DNA from 4 places in the Cupriavidus sp. UYPR2.512 genome. Region 3 is predicted to be linked to each of the others. Evidence: predicted binding sites of a transcription regulator. Region 3 holds the regulator's gene; each other region holds the start of a gene.
The links. Region 3 encodes FNR, which switches genes on or off when oxygen is low (the NO sensors DNR and NnrR bind a similar motif). Its sites were predicted from a motif close to TTGATNNNNATCAA; they were not measured.
Positions count from the first base shown of each region.

Region 1: the regulator FNR is predicted to act here: its motif matches at 1,500-1,513, upstream of A3A5_RS41960 (DUF3149 domain-containing protein).
Region 2: the regulator FNR is predicted to act here: its motif matches at 2,739-2,752, upstream of A3A5_RS0101330 (hemerythrin domain-containing protein).
Region 4: the regulator FNR is predicted to act here: its motif matches at 2,977-2,990, upstream of A3A5_RS0124675 (fatty acid desaturase).

Region 1 is NZ_KB903075.1:66,263-71,063, reverse strand. Features, by position in the region: gene A3A5_RS0120465 (helicase HerA-like C-terminal domain-containing protein) at 1-1,192, shown strand, start outside; gene A3A5_RS41960 (DUF3149 domain-containing protein) at 1,239-1,412, opposite strand; gene upp (uracil phosphoribosyltransferase) at 1,542-2,192, opposite strand; gene A3A5_RS0120450 (MFS transporter) at 2,396-3,796, opposite strand; gene A3A5_RS0120440 (c-type cytochrome) at 4,417-4,801, opposite strand, start outside.
Region 2 is NZ_KB902852.1:290,577-295,377, forward strand. Features, by position in the region: gene A3A5_RS0101320 (FMN-binding negative transcriptional regulator) at 1-412, opposite strand, end outside; gene A3A5_RS0101325 (PLP-dependent aminotransferase family protein) at 496-2,034, shown strand; gene A3A5_RS0101330 (hemerythrin domain-containing protein) at 2,086-2,637, opposite strand; gene A3A5_RS44345 (hypothetical protein) at 2,909-3,226, opposite strand; gene A3A5_RS37485 (MFS transporter) at 3,166-3,717, opposite strand; gene A3A5_RS0101340 (3-keto-5-aminohexanoate cleavage protein) at 3,802-4,801, opposite strand, start outside.
Region 3 is NZ_KB902853.1:91,637-96,437, forward strand. Features, by position in the region: gene rluB (23S rRNA pseudouridine(2605) synthase RluB) at 1-627, opposite strand, end outside; gene scpB (SMC-Scp complex subunit ScpB) at 633-1,508, opposite strand; gene A3A5_RS0103115 (sulfite exporter TauE/SafE family protein) at 2,071-2,829, opposite strand; gene fnr (fumarate/nitrate reduction transcriptional regulator Fnr) at 2,908-3,633, shown strand; gene A3A5_RS0103125 (hypothetical protein) at 3,695-3,940, opposite strand; gene A3A5_RS0103130 (membrane protein) at 3,937-4,146, opposite strand; gene ccoG (cytochrome c oxidase accessory protein CcoG) at 4,191-4,801, opposite strand, start outside.
Region 4 is NZ_KB903151.1:38,082-42,882, reverse strand. Features, by position in the region: gene xdhC (xanthine dehydrogenase accessory protein XdhC) at 1-391, shown strand, start outside; gene A3A5_RS0124685 (adenosine deaminase) at 447-1,502, shown strand; gene guaD (guanine deaminase) at 1,579-2,901, shown strand; gene A3A5_RS0124675 (fatty acid desaturase) at 3,089-4,243, shown strand; yybP-ykoY riboswitch at 4,296-4,498, shown strand; gene A3A5_RS0124670 (TMEM165/GDT1 family protein) at 4,564-4,801, shown strand, end outside.

The sequences.
Region 1 (4,801 bases), on a different contig from region 3:
GGTCTCGCACATGGGCCCGCTGCTGCTGTCGCGCATGCTGGAGCTGAACGATACCCAGCAGGGCGTGCTGAACCTGGTGTTCCGCATTGCCGACGCCAACGGCCTGCTGCTGCTCGACGCCAAGGACCTGCGCGCCATGCTGCAGTATGTCGGCGACAACGCCGGGCAGTTCACCACCGAATACGGCAATATCTCGGCCGCCTCGATCGGCGCCATCCAGCGCGGGCTGATCGCGCTGGAATCGCAGGGTGGGGATGTCTTCTTCGGCGAGCCGATGCTGAACCTGGAAGATTTCATCCAGACCGAGAACGGCCAGGGCGTGGTCAATATCCTGGCCGCCGACAAGCTGATGAACGCGCCGCGGCTGTACGCCACCTTCCTGCTGTGGATGCTGTCCGAGCTGTTCGAGAAGCTGCCCGAGGCCGGCGACCTGGACAAGCCCAAGCTGGTGTTCTTCTTCGACGAGGCCCACCTGCTGTTCAACGATGCGCCCAAGGCGCTGCTCGACAAGATCGAGCAGGTGGTGCGGCTGGTGCGCTCCAAGGGCGTGGGCGTGTACTTCGTCACGCAGAACCCGACCGACATCCCCGACACCGTGCTGGGTCAGCTGGGCAACCGCGTGCAGCATGCGCTGCGCGCCTTTACCCCGCGGGACCAGAAGGCGGTCAAGGTGGCGGCCACCACCATGCGCGCCAACCCCGGGCTGGACCTGGAAACCGCCATCAGTGAACTGGGCGTGGGCGAGGCGCTGGTGTCGTTCCTGGACGCCAAGGGCACGCCCTGCGTGACCGAACGCGCCTGGGTGCTGCCCCCCGGAAGCCGCATCGGCCCGGCGACCGAGGAAGAGCGCAAGCAACTGATCGCCAGTTCGCTGGTGGCGGGCACTTACGAGAAGACCGTTGACCGCGAATCCGCCTATGAGAAGCTGCGCGGCAACGTGCCGACGGTGGCCAACGGCAATGGCAAGGGCGGCGGCGCGCCGGCCGGCCAGCCGGCGGGCGAACAGGACAGCGGCTGGCTCGGCACGGCCGGCGAGATCTTCGGCACCCTGACCAAGGGCACCGGCAAGACCGGCCGCGGCGATTCGATCCTGGAGTCGATGGCCAAGTCGGCCGCGCGCACGGTGGGGTCGCAGGTCGGCCGCGAACTGATCCGCGGCGTGCTTGGCAGCCTGCTTGGCAAGAAGAAGTAGAAAAAACAGGAAGGGACGGGCGGCACCGGGGGCCGCCCTGAGCTGGTCAGCGGCGTTGCGCCGCTTGTGCCGTCTCCCGCGCCTTGGCCGCTTCCCCATCCTCGCGCATCTTGCGCGCGAACATCCGCGCAAAGAACCACCCCATGCCGATGATGAAGACGATCACGCCCAGGCTCATCAGGCCGGTGCTGGTACTGATCAGGATCTTGAAGGCTTCCATGCTTGGCTCCCTTTGCGTTGGCGATGGCGGCCGGCGAGGTCTCGCCGGCGCTTGCCGCCAGTGTAGGGAGCCCTGTGGCGCGGACTATTGAGGCCGGTCAAGAGCCAGGCCAGCCCGCCGCCGCACCGCTCAGTTCTTGGTGCCGAACAGGCGGTCGCCCGCATCGCCCAGGCCCGGCACGATATAGGCGTCGCCGTCCAGGTGGCTGTCCAGCGAGGCGACGAACAGCTTCACCCCCGGATGCGCCTTCTGGAACACTTCCACGCCCTCGGGGGCTGCCACCAGCGCAACGAAGGTGATGGCTTCGTCCTTGACACCGCGGCGCTTGAGCACCTCAACCGCGTGCGCGGCGGAGTAGCCCGTGGCCACCATCGGGTCGCACAGGATGAAGCTGCGGTCTTCCAGGTCGGGCAGCCGCACCAGGTATTCCACCGGGCGGTGCTGCTCGTCACGGTACACGCCGATATGGCCGATGCGCGCCGAAGGGATCAGCTCGACCAGGCCGTCGCTCATGCCCACGCCCGCGCGCAGCACCGGCACGATGGTCAGCTTCTTGCCGGCGATCACTGGCGCTTCCAGCGCTACCAGCGGCGTTTCGATGCGGCGCGTGGTCAACGGCAGGTTGCGGGTGATCTCATAGCCCATCAGCAGCGTGATCTCGCGCAGCAGTTCGCGGAAGGTGCGCGTCGACGTCTCCTTGTCGCGCAGGTGCGAGAGCTTGTGCTGGATCAGCGGGTGGTCGAGGATGAACAGGTTGGGAAAGCGCGGATCTTGTTTCATGGCTGGCGGCGAGGGCTCGGCGGGATAGGGGCAAGCAGGTGAAGCGGGCGGCGAGATCGGGTGGATCGGCGCGCCGCGCCGTTGCAGCCGGATTGTAATGGAAGCGGGCCGCCCTGCCTGTGGCTTCGCTTTCGATACCTGCCCCATGGCAGCGCTGTCGGCGGGCCCCCTGAACTGCCGGGGCCGGCCGACGGCGCCTTGTGTTAGTCAAGCGCGCGATTCTTCGACTCGATATCCACCATGTAGATGGCGACCGCCGCCACGGCAAGAAATGACGAAAGCAGCGCCAGGGCAAGGGTGAACTGGCTGGCCATGATCGGTGCGATGATGGACGGTGCGAAGAGGCCGCCAAAGCGCGCCATCGCGCCGGCAGTGCCCATCCCGCTGGCGCGCAGGTCGGTCGGGTACACCTCGGGCGTGAAGGCGTAGAGAGCGCCCCAGGTACCGAGGAGCGAGAAGCTCATCAGCAGGGTCGAGCCGACCACGAGCGCAGGGGACTGGCCCAGGCTGTAGAGCATGCAACCTGCCGCGCTGAGCAGCAGGAAGCCGATCAGGGTCGGCTTGCGGCCCCAGCGCTCGACGCCGTGCGCGGCCAGCGCGAACCCGGGAAGCTGCACCAGCGCGAGCACGATCAGGAAGACCTGGCCACGCATGAAGCCAAAGCCCTGGCCCGCCAGCTTGACCGGCAGATAAACGAAGACGCCGTAGTAGGCGATCGAGATAAGCGCCCAGGCGGCAAGCAGGCAGATGGTGCGGCGCCGGCATCCGGGCGCGAAGAGCGCAAAGACCGACTTGCGCTCCATCGGCTGGGGCTCCAGCTTGCCAATTTCCACGGATACGCGATTGGCGGTGGCGACACGCTGCAGCACCGCGCGTGCCTCGGCTGAGCGCCCCGATTTGTTCAGGTAGAGCGGAGACTCGGGTACAAAGAACCGGAAAACCACGCCGACCAGGGCGGGGATGCCCGTGACGAGGAAGATCAGCCGCCAGGCACCATCGCCTCGCGACACGGCGATCAGCGCAAGAATGGCGAGCAGGATCGTGCCAACGGCCCAGAACGACTCCAGCAGGACCAGCCAGCGGCCGCGCCGGTCCGAGGGCAGGAACTCGGCCATCATGGTGTAGTCGACGGGCAGCGTGCCGCCGACGCCGATGCCGGTCAGGAAGCGCAGCAGCAGCAGCCACTGGAAGTCCGGTGCGAAAGCGGAAGCGACACCGCAGATGGCGTCGATGACCACCGCCATCATCAGCACGGGCCGGCGGCCGATCCTGTCAGCCAGCCGGCCGAACACGAAAGCGCCGATCAGCATGCCGACAAAGAACATCGTCCCGGTCTGCAAGGCCGTCGGTACGGGAATGCCAAACGTCGCCGCGATCGACGGCGCGGTGAAGCCGATCGACAGCACCTGCATCGCGTCGGCGAGCCAGACCAGGCCGAAGATGACAAAGAGCCGATACTGGAACCGGCCGACTCCGGCCGCGCGGATGCCTTGCTCGATCGTGATGGTTTGAGACGACGCTCCCCGCGCGCCTGGCTGTGGGGCCGAGCCTAGCGTTGCTTCTGGGATTGCCGTTGTTGTCATGGATGAAATGGATGACGACATGTTGTCTACCTGTCTTTATAGGCTGGTTCTTGAACTCGGAAGCACACGTTTATCGAAGCAGGGCCAGACTACGGTACGCAATGACTGCGTGATGCAACGGCACCGGGTTGCAACGAAACGTGGTGACTACTCCATCTTGGCGAGGCTCGAACTAACCCGGCAGCACGCTCGCAACAACTTCCTGGTACTGATGCGACATAGTCACTCCTTGTTGTCTACCCTTGGTTGGTCCAGGCCCGGCCTCCCGGTTGGCATGACGGTGGACTATGCAAGCCTCGGGCCAGCGCTTCCGGTGATGTATAGGGCCAATCTTGTAGTTATGGTCTCGTTCGCCGCTTGCGGCACGCCGTCCTTGTGCGGGGGAGGCACCGCTGCGCGTCACGCGGCACTCATGTAGTGCACACTACATGATCGTTCAGCGTAAGCTACATGAAACTGGCGGGCAAGGCCGAATTGCGATTTCCCTCCTCGGGGTTTTCCCGCGCGTGGCGCGCATGCGGCCGGCGTTTGGGGCGCACGTCTGCCGGCCGGTGGCGAAGCGCCTTGCCAGGCACGGCGTATGTGCGGTTAGCGTGGATGCGGAAGGCGCGGCGAGCCGGCCTCGCGGTCATTCCTTGGTCTTAATGGGCAGGCATCGCGCGCAGGCGCGCGACGGTGTTCTCCAGGCCCTGCCAGGCGGGTTTGTCGGGCGCAAAGCGCGCGCGCAGGTACTGCGCGAGCTGCGCGATCTGCTGGTTGTCGAGCGTGTCGGCATAGGCCGGCATCGCACCCAGTTCGCTGTTGGGTGGGGCAGGCATGCCGTGCAGCAGCACCTGGATCACGTTGTCCGGCAGCTTGCTGTGCAGGTTCGTATTAAGCGCGAGCGAAGGCTTGACGCCGAACTGGGCAATGCCCTGGTCCGATTGATGGCAGACCGCGCATGCGCTCTGGTACAGGCGCTCGCCGGGACCGCTCAGGGTGCGCGCGGCTTGCGCGCTGCGTTGCTCGATCTGCGCTGCCTGTGCG
Region 2 (4,801 bases), on a different contig from region 3:
CGACCGCCTCGTGCCGCCGTGTCAGACGCGCAACGAGGCGGCGGACGAAACGCTCGTCGTCCTGCACGGTGATCGTGCCGTGCGCGTGCACTACCTCGTAGTTCCAGGTCGGCACCTGGCGGTGCGCCTCATGCTTGCTCGGGTACCAGTTGGGCGAGACATAGGCCTCGGCGCCCCGGAAGACGACCATGACCGGCGAGCCGGTGGGGCAACGCTGCCAGAGTGGGTTCGCGCGGGCCACGTGGGCAGTGAGCACGCCGTGGGTTCCCTCGCCGGGATCGAACTCGAACGGGATGTGGTCGGCATCCAGTCCGGCGCTGCCTTGCGTAATCAGCATCCCCAGCGGGTGCTTGTGGATGATGCGGCTCAGTTCCTCTGGACGGTTTTCAGCAAAGTGGGCAGGAATGTACATGGCGCGGAATCGGAAGCGATGGAATATTCGATACTCTCGCCGACAACTGGCACAATCAGAAGGTCCAGTTTTCGGGATTCTTTATGGACCAGTCACGCCAGCCAGCCGGTAACCGGCCCGGAGCCACGGGCGCGGGACGCCGCATCTACGATCTTCTGCGTGCCCAGATCGCGGACGGCACACTGCCGCCGGGCGCCCGGGCGCCGTCCACGCGAGCGCTGGCGTCCGAGTTGGGGGTATCGCGTACCACCGTCACCGCCGCCTATGAACAACTGGCGGCCGAGGGCTTCCTCGTCACGGCGGTGGGGCGGGCGGCCCGAATTGCCAGCCCGTTGGCGGCACCGGCACCCGCCGGGATGACCGCAGGCCGGCGCGCCAGGTCCGCCCCAACCCTGTCCGAATTCGGGCGCCGCGTGGCGGGGCTCGGCTTGCCAGCACCGCTGCAGGCTGAACCGGTTCGCTTCGACTTCCTGTATGGGGCGGTGGCTTCCCGGGACTTTCCAACGTTGGCTTGGCGGCGTGCCTACCAGGCTGAGCTGCTGCGTCAGCAAAACAGCCTGTCCTACGCCCCGCCCGAAGGTGAGGCATCGCTGCGACGCGCCCTCCAGGGCTATTTGCGACGTGCCCGGGGACTGGCCTGCGAGGCCGAACAGGTTTTGGTGGTACATGGCTCGCAGCAGGCCATCGACCTGTGCGCACGGCTGCTGCTGGATGCCGGCGATGCCTTTGCCTTCGAAGACCCTGGCTACCTGATGGCAAGGCGCTGCTTCGAAGCCACCGGCGCCAGGTGCCAGGCCACGCCAGTGGACGGGCATGGCCTGGATACTGCCAGCCTTCCCCAGGACGATCGTGTCCGCCTGGTGTACGTGACCCCATCGCACCAGTTCCCGCTAGGGGGCGTGCTGCCGATCGGCCGGCGCCTGGACCTGCTGCATTGGGCGCAGCGCCACGATGCCTGGATCATCGAAGACGACTACGACGGGGAGTTCCGCTACGGCCAGCGCCCGATCGACACGCTGCGCTCGATCGACACCGACGGCCGCGTGATCTACGTCGGCACGTTCTCTAAGGCGCTGTCCCCGCAACTGCGGCTCGGCTACCTGGTGCTGCCGCCCGAACTGGTGCCGGTGTTCCGGCAGGCCAAGCGGCTGGCTGACCGCCATGCGCCCGTGCTGGAGCAGCGCGTGCTGGCAGCGCTGATCGAAAGCGGTGCCTACGAACGCCATGTGCGGCGCACGCGCCGGGAAAACGAGCGCCGGCGAGCGGCCTTGCTGGATGGCGTCGCACGCCACCTGCCAGGGGACGCCGAAGTCTGCGGTACGGCGGCGGGGCTGCATGTGGTGCTGTGGTTGCCGTCGCTGCGGCCTCAGGACGAGACAGCGCTGGTGGCCGCTGCGCGCAGCAAGGATGTGGGGGTCTACCCGGTATCACCGTTGTTTGCAGGGGCTCGGTCTCAGGGACCGTATCGGGCGGCCGGGTTGGTGCTGGGTTATGCGAGTTTGACGGTGGAGCAGATTCAGCGGGGGATGCAGATTTTAGGGGCGGTGATTGCGGTGATGAAGCGGGGTGTTTCCCCGCCGGGTTCTCAGGGCCAGGCTGACAACGGGTTTCAGGCAGGTTGACAACTTGATGCCATGGCTGCCGATAGGACGTGTGCTGCGTCGCCAGCCAGTCTATGCTTTCGCTTCCGCATCGATCTGTTGGCGCAACGTTGAGAATCGCTCTTCTACATTGGCTCCAAATAGTGGATCGGAACTGGCCGGATCAGTGGCGGCTATCTCTGCCCAGTCCTCTTCAGTCAGGAGCTGAGCGGCCCGCGGCATGACCTGCTTTTCCTCGGTGAAGAGATGATTGCGATAGTAGACCAAGTACATGGCCGCAGCGGCTTCCAGAGCCGTTCTGGACGTGACGATCTCATTTTCTGCTTCGTGAAGACGGTTGAGCAGTTCTTCGCCGACCGTGGCAATCACACGGTGTTCTTGCAGGAGCCGGCTCAAAACAATCCGCATGCCCGGCTCTCGATCGACGATTAGCGCGTACGCGACATCCTCGCGAGGGTGGTGCACAAGATCGCCATACTTGCGCAGGTAACCGATGATGGTGCCCATCAACCCGTAGTTTGGCGGTTCTTCCCGGTGAAAGGCGCTTACCTGCTGTTCCAGCAGGTCGAGTAATCTGGCGAAATGGATATGGTCGGTATGCCAGACAGCAAGTGGGTTGGCCATGGAGTCCTCCTGTGAGGCGGGTCAGGTAGACCCTTGAGTCCGGACTTGTATCGCACTCCCGGCGCCTCATAATCACAATAGGCCGCCTTTGCCGGGTGAGATTGACGTAGATCAAAATGCCGGTTCACGCTTCGGATCTCGCAGGTGACGAAGGACGGATCTGGCCTTTCCGCTCTTGCGTGGTCATCTGGTCCCAACGCCCAGCCCGGGTAGCGCTCTCATGCCCCGGGGCGGGGGCTTCGCGGGAAGATCATGCTGTGGCAATGGTTCCTTACCTTGTCGTCTGCAGGGGTCGCATGTCGATGGCGGGCTGCTTGCACGATGCGCGCGCGGCCAGTGCGAAGAACAGTGCCGAAGCGATAGCCAGCACATCCGTGGCCAGCAGTACGCGGGTCAGCGGCGCAGTGGTGCCATTTGCGATCAGATGGTCTGCCGCGGCGCCCACGGCCACGGTGCCAATGGCGATCGCGAAGACATTGATGCACAGCATCGTGAAGCCAGAGACTGTCGAGCGCATCTTCTGCGGCGTCATGCCCGCGAGCGCCGCATTGGCTGGGCCGTAAAGCGCCAGCGGCAGGAAGAAGCCCACGCACATGCCGATGTAGCACCAAAAGTGCCGGCCAGCAGGAAGCTGCAGCCGATGCCCAGGGGAATGCCCATGAAGAACAAGCCCATCGCCGTGCCGCGCCGCTTCTCGGAGAACAACTCGGCCAGCAAGCCCACCGCCGCTGGCACCAGCGCAGCTTCGCCGCTGGCAACGAACAAGCGTGCGATCGCCATTTGCTCGAAGGTCTGTGCATGGCCAGAGGCCCAGGTGCAGATGCTCCAGATCAGCACGCCGGCCGCGATGATCCGCGTCCGGCTGAAGCGATCCGCGAGCGTGCCCATGAACATCGCCATGACGCCGAAGCTCAGCACCCAGACCGCGCCGACCAGAAATCCGTATTGCGCATTGTTGATCGCCAGATCCTTGATGATTTGCGGCGAGAATCCCAGCAGCACGTTACGGTCGATGTGCGCGAGAAGATGGATCGTCAACAGCGTCGCCAGAACGGCAGAGGGGCTTTTCTTCCAGAACATCAGATGTCTCCAGAGCACAGGGCCATTGGGTGCGGGCCGGACGGAATTCGGTTCGCTGCCGCAGTCCGTCCGGGACTCGCCGGCTTACGCGGCCTTGCGCAAAGGAACACCGCGCTGCGCTGGCACACGGTTGGGCACCATGCCCAAGGCTTTCAGCGTCTCGTCGGTGGATTTCCAGTGGGTGCCGATCTGGTAGATGCGGCGGGCATCTTCGCCAGTGGCGATGTCGCGGTTGAGTTCGCGCGCAATGCGCACCATCTTCTCGATCTGTTGCACCGAGGTCGCGCGTTCCCGGTCGGGGCCGAACAGTGTGTCCTCGATGCCGACGCGCACATGCAGGCCCAATGCAATGGCCATGGTGTTCATTGGCACCACGTTGCGGTTCAGGGTTTCCAGCGTGAGCACCGCACCATCTGGCGTGCGTCGGGCAAACTCGAGCATGTCGGCCGGGTGCAGGCCTGAAGCGCCGCCGCCTATGGCCACGTAATTCAGGTTCAGCGGACCTTGGTACAGCCCCCTGCGGATCAGGCGCTCGAGCGTTTCCAGTTGCGCCAGATTGCCAAGCATGAATTGAGGCTGAATACCATTAGCCACCAGCCGCCTGATGTGTTCCTCATGCCACGACGGATTGGACGGGGAGACCATGTCCCGGTACGCCGCCTGCACTGCGGGATTGGTGAGCGAGGTGCCGGCGATGTCGGCCTCAGTCATCAACTCCATGATGTTCATCTGGCCGGTATTGATGGCAACGGTGACCTGGTCCGGCCGGGGATCGAGCTCCGCAATCATATGGCGCGTGTCGTCACTGGGCCACCTGGCGGCCTTTCCTTCATCTTCCGGAGCGAACGAGATGGAACCGCCCACTTGCAATACCATGTTGGGCACGGCTTCGCGCAGGCGGGCCAGCATTTCATTGAACATGGACAGGCGCTTGCTACCCTTCCCGTCGGCTTCGCGCACATGCACGTGCAGCACGGTGGCGCCGGCGTTGTAGCAGTCGAGCGCCTTCTGGATCTGCTCGTCCATCGTGACCGGGATATCGTCCGAGTCGCCGGGGATCCATTGCGGGCCGTACGGCGCGACC
Region 3 (4,801 bases):
GATGACGGTGTCTTCGCTGTCGTACTGCTCGGAGATCACAAAGCGGAACAGGTCTTCACTGCTCGCCGCGGTCTTGTCCCCGCCGCCCTGGCCCTTGCGGGGCGCCTGCGGCTTGCCGCCGTCCTTGCGGCGGCCCTGCTGCCGCGCGCCGGCGCCCTGCGCCTCGCCCGGCACTGCCGCCTTGCCTGAACGCTGGACCGGCTTGCGCTTGCGGCCGGGCTGCTCGGGCTTGTCGGTGCCTTCGGCCCTGGCCGCGCGGTCCACCTTGTCCGCCTTGCTGGCGCCCTGGCCGCCCTGGCTACTCTGGCCGCCCTCGCCCGGCCCCGTCTTGCGCTTGCCGCGGCCGCGCTGGCCACCGCGCGCACCGCCCGCCGCCTGTGCGGCGCCCGGTTCACCGGCATCGGCCTGGCCGCCGGCGCTGGCGCCTTCGGCGCCCTCGCCACGGTCCTGCGCCGCCTGGCGGCGCGATGCCACCAGGTTCCTCAGCCCGCGGCGCAGCCCCTTGCGGCGCGGCGCAGCTTCGCTGCCCGATCCGGGTTCTGCGGCGCCGGTATCGGCGGGTGCGCCCGCATTGCGGGTGTCTTGCTCAACGGAATCAGACAAGATATTCACTATCGGATGTTGCATGTTGTTCAGTTCGGCACGCGCTCGTCGTGCTCGCTCGGGTGCGGCGGGGTGCCGTTGTCCGGCAAATCGCCCCGCGCCCCGTCCGGATTGGGTGCGGCTGGTTCGGTGGAAGCGGCCTCGGCGGCATCGTCGGCTGCAGCTTGCAGCGGCTGCACGTCAGAGCCATTGGCGCCTTCGTCGGCCGGGTCGGTCGTCTCGGCTTCGTTTGCGACGGATGCTTCGGCCGCATCCGCCGCCTGCACTGCGGGCGGCCCGCCCTGCGCGGCGGAGTCGGCAAATGCCTCTTCGTCGGCGCTGGCCGCCTTGTTTGCCGCCAGGTCTTCAAAATTGATGGCCTGCTGTTCCAGCAGGGTTGCCTGCGCCTGCGCCTGGGCATCTTCCAGCGGCGGCAGCTCATCCAGCGTGCGCAGGCCAAGATCGTCCAGGAATGCCTTGGTGGTTGCATACAGCGCCGGCCTGCCCGGCACGTCGCGGTGTCCGATCACCTCGATCCAGCTGCGGTCCTCAAGCTTCTTGACGACTTCCGTGCCGACCGTCACGCCGCGGATTTCCTCGATATCGCCGCGGGTCACCGGCTGCCGGTAGGCAATGATTGCCAGCGTTTCCATCACGGCGCGCGAATATTTTGGCGGCTTTTCAGGATTCAGACGATCGAGGTATTCACGCATTTCCGGGCGGCTCTGGAAGCGCCAGCCGCTGGCCAGGGCCACCAGTTCCACGCCGCGCGGCCGCCAGTCCTGGCGCAGTTCCTCAAGCAGCACGCGGATGGTGTCTGCGCCGACGTCGTCGTCAAACAGCCGCCGCAGATCGTTGACGCGCAACGGTTCCTGCGCGCAGATCAGCGCCGTCTCGAGGACGATCTTCGCCTCTTGGGTATTCATGTTGATGGTGTGCAGCCTGTCTTTGCACCTGCTCCCGGACGAATCCGGGGCACCGGAGATTTTGGATACAGCGGTGCGAAAGCCACCGCCATCTCATTGCGCAGCTAGCCGGATACCTGCTGCATCCAAGCCGTGCACTTCCCTATCTTTGCATCGAGTTGCCGTTCCGGCAGAAGATCGTTCGCATGCCGTTATGGGCCGGCCAGCGAACCTCTTGCGTAGCGCGTCCGCACATCGGACGTCGCTGTCAGCGAACTGAAGGCCTCGGACGCAAGAAAAACGGGTATCGGGAGCAAGGCCGGCATCGCCAACACCGCAGTGCCAGCCGGACTTTTGAACCAGATCTTTTGAACCGGATGGACTGTGGGGACGGGACGGGCATCGAAAACCTTCCGCTTCCCCTGCCCTGAACGCGCCTTCTGGTATGAAGGCCGCCTGGCGCTGCTCGCCCGCTGCTTACCGCGGCTCATATTACACCGCGCGATACCGCAATGTTGGCGATTGTATGGCATTCCCGCCTCCGCCTGCAACCATCATCCGTTGCCCGGGTGTCGCCGGCGCCTCAGAACACCAGGCAGAACCCATGCTCGGCCAGCGAATGTGGCAGCAGCACCGCTCGGGCAATGCCAAGGGCGCCGAATGCCATCACCGCCAGGCCGGCCCCCAGGCGCATGCCGCGACGTCGCGACAGCGTACGCAAGTAGCCCGACAGGCCGGAAAGCACCAGCAGGTTGGGCAGTGTGCCGAGCCCGAACACGCCCATCACGAGTGCCCCAGACGCCGCGTTGCCCGCCAGCAGCGCCAGTGTAAGCGCCCCATAGACCATGCCGCAGGGCACCAGGCCCCATGCCAGGCCCACGCCATAGCGCCGCGCCAGGCCGCCGCGCGCCCGCATGAAGGCTGGCATGCCACCTGCCAGGCCGTCCAGCCGCCGCGCCACCGCGGCGCCGGCATGCGCCGCCAGCCGCTCCAGCCAGTTGACGGTAAAGGTGTTGCCGCGCAGCAACCGCCAGCCCGACCACAGCAGCATGACACTGCCCGCGCCAAACAGCCAGCGCTGCACCGGCAGGTAGTCCTGCTTCCACGCCGAGGCGCCGACCGCGCCGAGCGCGGCACCAAGCAGCATGTAGGTCGAAATCCGGCCCACGTGCATTGTCAGCAGCTCGCCCAGCCAGGCGGCGCGGCTGGGCACCAAGCTGATCGTCGCCGTCGCGCCGCGGCGTTGCTCCACGGCCAGCGCCACGCCGCCGCACATGGCGGCGCAGTGGACCCCGCCCAGCAAAGCCAGCAGAAAAACGCTGATCAGCACGCCAAATGTCAATTCTCACTCCCTACCACATCACATCGCACGGTAAAATGTCCCAATCGCGCCCTCGCTGCCATTTCTAGCAGGTTCCAATTGCTTACCTCCATTCCCATTACCGAGATGTCACCCCGCTGCTCCACCTGTGCGATGGGGCAGTTGTGCCTTCCGGTTGGCATGTCGCAGCAAGACCTCGCCAAGATGGACACGCTGGTGCAGGAACGCATCCGCGTGCACAAGGGTGAAACCCTGTATCGCATGGGCGATCCGCTCACCGCGGTCTATGCCGTGCGCTTTGGCACGCTCAAGACCCACGTCACCACTGAAGACGGCCGCTCGCAGATTACCGGCTTCCATCTGCCTGGCGAAATCGTCGGTCTCGACGGGCTGGGCGAGATGCAGCACGCCTCCGATGCCGTCGCGCTGGAAGATACCGAAGTCTGCGTGGTCCGGATGAGCGAACTGCAGACGCTGTCGTCAGACCTGCCGTCGCTGCAGCAGCAGTTCCTGCGCCTGATGGGCAAGGAAATCACGCACGACCAGCTGATGCTCGTGACCTTGGGCTCAATGCGTGCCGAGGAACGCCTTGCTGCCTTCCTGATCAATCTCTCTGAGCGCCTGTCGGCGCGCGGCTATTCGGCGTCCGAGTTCGTGATGCGCATGAGCCGGGAAGAGATCGGCAGCTACCTGGGCCTGAAGCTCGAAACCGTCAGCCGCCTGTTCTCTCGCTTTGCCGAAGCCGGCCTGATCCAGATTCGCCAGCGCCACGTCAAGCTGGTGGACATCGACGGCATCAAGCAACTCTACACCCGCTCCTGCTAAGCGGCCAAGCGCTGCCAGTGCCGCATCCGGCCATGGCAGCGCAGACCTCACGCCAGTCCGCTCATTCCAGTTCGTCGGTATCGCTGAGCCGCGTTGGCATGGTGTAGAGCGTCAGTCCGCTGGACAACGCGCAGAACGCCCAGGCCATCAGGAAGCCGACGGTGTAGACCGATTCGCGGGACGCTTCGATCGGCTGGCCGAAGAAATTCAGGTCACCGGGATCCACCACCGAAAACACCGTTGCGGTCGCAAACCCAGCCATCAGGAACGCCGGCCAGAGTACCCACATCAGCCAGCGCAACCTCATGGCTGCCTCGCTGCAGCAGCCCTGGGCGGCGCGGCATCGGCCTTCTCCACGACCAGGCCATGGCGCGTTGCACCCTGCACCGGCATGTCCGGATGCGTGGATGCCAGCCAGATCGTCACGCCGCATGCCACCATCGCAACCAGCGGGCCGCTCATCAACAGCCACGGCCACGGCTCCTTCCACCACGGATTGCCTTGCTGACTCATCTTGCCCCCTTCATCTTGACGACTACGTCTACGCCTGCCTAGCTTCACAAATCGCGCGGAACGATGAAACTGGTGGATTGCCGGATTTCGGCATGCCCCCGCTCCGTGCCCTCGCTCGTCACGGTCACGTCGATCCTGTGCGTGCCCTGCGCCGCGGCCTCGATCGGCACGCGGATCCGGATCGGCAGCAACCGGTTGGACGTCGGCGCCAGCGATTCGGCCTGCTTGTCGTACTCCACCTTCAGGTTCTTCAGCTCGTCGCTGTCGGCGCGCACGGTGATCTTCATCGGCGCTTCGGTGGTGTTGATCAGCTGCAGGCGATAGACGTTCTCGATCCAGCGGCCTTCCACTTCACGGCCGAGCGCACCACGGTCGCGGATGATGTCGACCTTCAGCGGCGTGCGCAGCGCGATCGACGCCATGAAGCCGGCCAGCAGCACCACCCAGATCACGGAATAGATGATGACGCGCGGACGCAGCAGGCGCTTGCGCGATGCCGCCGCGGACAAGGCCTTGCGCATCGCGTTTTCCGAGGTGTACCGGATCAGGCCGCGCGGGTAGTCCATCTTGTCCATGACCTGGTTGCAGGCGTCGATGCAGGCGCCGCAGCCAATGCACTCGTACTGGAGGCCGTCGCGGATATCGATGCCCGTCG
Region 4 (4,801 bases), on a different contig from region 3:
CGGCGGGCTGCCCGACAACGTCGAGGCCGAGGCCAGCGACACGCCCGAGGCGGTAGTGGCGCAGGCGCCCGCGGGCAGCTACTTCCTGGTCATGACGCACAGCCATGCGCTGGACCAGACCCTGTGCGAGGAAATCCTCAAGCGCACCGACTTTGCCTACTTCGGGCTGATCGGCTCCAAGACCAAGCGCGCGCGCTTTGAACACCGCATGGCCGAGCATGGCATCGACCCGGCCCGGTTTGCGGAAATGACATGCCCCATGGGGGTTCCCGGGATTACCGACAAGGCTCCGGCTATGATTGCGGTAGCCATCGTCGCCCAGCTGCTCCAGGTCCGCGAACAGCGCCTTGCCGCGCTGCGTCTGGGCCGCCCGGAGGCGGTGCATCCCTGAACCCGTGCCGCCGGCTCCGCCGGCAGGCACAGAAATGCCCAGAAACGAGGCCCCCATGACCATCGATGCCGCGCTCGCGGAACAGATCCGCCGCACTCCCAAGGCCGAACTGCATGTGCATATCGAAGGCACGCTAGAGCCGGAACTGATCTTCCGGCTGGCACAGCGCAACCAGGTTGCGCTGCCCTACCCCAGCGTCGAGGCGCTGCGCGCCGCCTACGCCTTCACCGACCTGCAGTCGTTCCTGGACATCTACTACGCCGGCGCCAGCGTGCTGCTGACCGAGGAAGATTTCTTCGACATGACCATGGCCTACGTCAAGCGCGCGGTCGCCGACAACGTCCGCCACGCCGAGATCTTCTTCGACCCGCAGACCCATACCGCGCGCGGCGTGCCCATCGGCGTGGTGATCGACGGCATCGCCGATGCCCTGGCGCAGGCGCGTACCGAGTATGACTTCTCCAGCAGCCTGATCCTGTGCTTCCTGCGCCATTTGCCGGAGGAAGACGCCTTCGCCACGCTGGAAGCGGCGCTGCCCTACCGGGACCGCTTTGTCGGCGTGGGCCTGGACTCGTCCGAGCAAGGCAACCCGCCCGAGAAGTTCGCGCGCGTGTTCGCCAAGGCGCGCGAGCTGGGCCTGCACCTGGTCGCCCATGCGGGCGAGGAAGGCCCGGCGCAATACGTCACCGACGCCCTCGACATCCTCAAGGCGCAGCGCATCGACCACGGCGTGCGCGCCATCGACGACCCCGCGCTGGTGGAACGCCTGGCGCGCGAGCGCGTGGCGCTGACCGTGTGCCCGCTGTCGAACGTCAAGCTCAAGGTCTACCCGGACCTGCGTGACCACCCGCTCAAGCGCATGCTCGATGCCGGCGTGGTGATCACGCTGCATTCGGACGATCCGGCCTACTTCGGCGGCTATATGAACGCCAACTGGGAAGCCACCTTCGACGCGCTGCCGCTGGACGCGGCCGATGCCCACAAGCTTGCCCGCAACAGCTTTGAAGCGGCCTTCCTGCCTGCCATGCAGAAGGCTGAATTCCTGGCGGAAGTCGACCACTTCTGGTCGAGCCCGCCCAAGTCCCCGCCCGCAACGGCCCCGGCGGCCTGAGCGCGGCGCATGCCAATAGCCCGGCCTGCTGCTTGAACCCTGCGGTTCCGCGCGGGCCGGCCACAAGAGACAAACCATGACGACCAACCCCAAGACTGACTCCCTCACCCGTGCCATTCGCGGCCGCGTGCTGCATTTCCTGCGCGATCCGCAATTCCATGAGGACGCGTATCAGTATTGGGACGACGGGGTGCTGATCGTCACCAACGGGCGCATCGCCGCCGCCGGCGACTATACGCAGCTGGCCGCGCGCATCCCGGCTGAGGCCGAGATCGTCGACCACCGCGGCAAGCTGATCGTGCCCGGCTTTATCGACACCCACGTGCACTACCCGCAGACCGACATGATCGCGTCGCCGTCGCCGGGCCTGCTGCACTGGCTCGACACCTACACCTTCCCCGAAGAGCGCCGCTTCGCCGACCCCGACTACGCACGCGGCGTGGCCGGCTTCTTCACCGAGGAACTGCTGCGCAACGGCACCACCAGCGCGGTGGTCTGGAGCACGGTGCACAAAGCCTCGGCCGAGGCCCTCTTTGCCGAAAGCGAGGCGCGCAACCTGCGCATGGTCACGGGCAAGGTGATGATGGACCGCAATTGCCCGGAATTCCTGCGCGATACCGCCGAGACCGGCGCCCGGGACTCCGCCGACCTGCTGTCGCGCTGGCATAACAAGGGACGCCTGGCCTACGCCATCACGCCGCGCTTTGCCCCGACCTCGACCGAGGCGCAACTGGCCGCCTGCGGCGAACTGGCGCGCGCCTACCCGGACGCTTTCATCCAGACCCACGTGGCCGAGAACCGCGACGAGGTCAAATGGGTGGCCGAGCTGTTCCCGGACGCGCGCAGCTACCTGGACGTGTACGACCGCTACGGCCTGCTGCGCCCGGGCGCGATGTACGGCCACGCCATCTACCTGGACCAGGACGACCGCCGGCGCCTGGCCGACAGCGGCGCCGCGGTGGCGCACTGCCCCACCTCCAACCTGTTCCTGGGCAGCGGCTTCTATGACTTCCACCAGTCCGACGCCCACCGCCTGAACGTGACGCTGGCCACCGACGTCGGTGGCGGCACCTCGTTCTCGATGTTCCGCACCATGAACGCGGCGCACAAGGTGGCGCGCATGGGCGGCTACTACCTGACCGCCCTGCGCATGTTCTACCTGGCCACCCGCGCCGCGGCCGAGGCACTGGGCTGGACTGACCGCGTCGGCAGCTTCGGCGAAGGCTGCGAGGCCGACTTCATCGTGCTGGACCCCAAGGCCACGCCGCTGATCGCCCGCCGCAGCAACCGCTCGGAAACGCTGGAAGAAGAACTGTTCGCCTTTGCCATGCTGGGCGACGACCGCGTCATCGACAGCGTCTATGTGATGGGCGAGGCCGCCCACGTGCCGGCCGCCTGATCCGTCACTCTCCGCTTGCAGCCGCCCGCCGTCACGCGGCGGGCGCGCTTTTACCGCTTACCCCGTCCCACCGGCTTGACGACCGTCAAGACTGTCTCCGACAAAGCCTTCTAATCTTGCGGTTCCGCCGCGGCCGTCCTGACTAGCCGCGCACCGACACACATCGACCGCAATCAGAAGGTTTTGCATGACTGCTTATCAATCCGCTGATCCTGCCCCCGGGCACGCTATCCCTGCGCGCGCGCGCGCCCCGCATGGCGCGCCCTTGCCGGAACCGATCGCGCCAGACGCGCCGCTGCCCTCGCGCAAGATCATCCGCGGCTGGCTGATCCCGCTCGGCCAGCAAAGCACGCCGCGCGCGCTGATGCTGTTCGCTTTCGACTACCTGCTGTTCGGCGCCGTGCTGGCCGGCGTGGTGCTCGCGCCGCACTGGGCCGCCAAGCTGGCATTGGGCGTGCTGGCCGGGTTGTTGATCGCGCGCCTGTTTATCATCGGCCACGATGCCTGCCACCAGAGCCTGACCCCGCGCCGCGGCCTGAACAAGTGGCTGGGCCGGCTCACCTTCCTGCCCTCGCTGACGCCGTACAGCCTGTGGGAAGTCGGCCACAACGTGGTGCACCACGGCTACACGAACCTGAAGGGCTTCGACTTCGTCTGGGCGCCCTACTCGCTGGAAGAATTCAACGCGCTGCCGCGCTGGCGCCGCGTGATGGAGCGCATCTACCGCACCGGCTTCGGCCCTGGCCTGTACTACCTGGTGGAGATCTGGTGGTGCAAGATGTTCTTCCCCAGCAAGCGCCAGATGGCCACGCGCCGCCCGATCTTCACTGGCGACTGTGTGCTGGTGGCCGGTTTCGGGCTCGCCTGGACCGGCGCGCTGGCCGGCCTTGCGCTGGCCACGGACCAGTCCGTCTGGATGCTCATCGGCGCCGGCTTCGTGCTGCCCTTCCTGGTGTGGAACGTCACCGTCGGCTTCGTGCTGTATGTGCACCACACCCACACCAGCGTCGCCTGGTACGACACCAAGGCGATGTGGGCCAAGGCGCAGCCCTTTGTCTCGACCACCGTGCATCTGCGCTTCCGCCACGGCATCGGCGCGGCGCTGCACCACATCATGGAACACACCGCGCACCACGTCGACATGAGCGTGCCGCTGTACCGTCTCAAGCGCGCCCAGGCACTGCTGGAACACGCACTGCCGGGCCGCATCATCATCGAGAACTTCTCCTGGCGCTGGTATTTCGACACCGCGCGCCGCTGCAAGCTCTATGACTTCAAGGCGCTGTGCTGGACCGATTTCCGCGGCCGGCAGACCAGCGACAACGCGCCTGTACCGGCCTGAGGGTGCAGCCCTTGTGGCGGGCGGCAGGTGGACGCTTGCCGCCGCTGCCGGTATAATCGCCGCTTCCATTGGGGAGTAGCCGCCCTGCCCTCACCGCGCCGCGCAATGCGGACTCCGGGAGACAGGGGCGTACGTCAACAGACTTGACCGCTTGCGGTTATGGCGTGCGCAGCTCCGGACCCGCCTGGCCGTACTGATACGGCCCCGGCAGCGTCCAGCCTGGCGAGACCGATGACCATACCTTTCTGGCCGGGCCGGGAAAGGTGTGCGTCATTGGCATCTCGCGATGCATTGCGGCCCGGTTACCCCACAAGACCAATATGGAAGCCTTCCTCGTCTCCACAGGCATCGTCGCCCTCGCTGAAATGGGCGACAAGACGCAGCTGCTGTCGCTGGTGCTGGCCGCGCGCTACCGCAAGCCCGTTCCCATCATCCTCGGCATCCTGATCGCCACACTGTTCAATCACGGCTTTGCCGGCGCGCTCGGCGGCTGGATCACGCATGTGCTGGGCGAAAGCCTGCTGCGCTGGATCCTGGGCCTGGGCTTTATCGCGATGG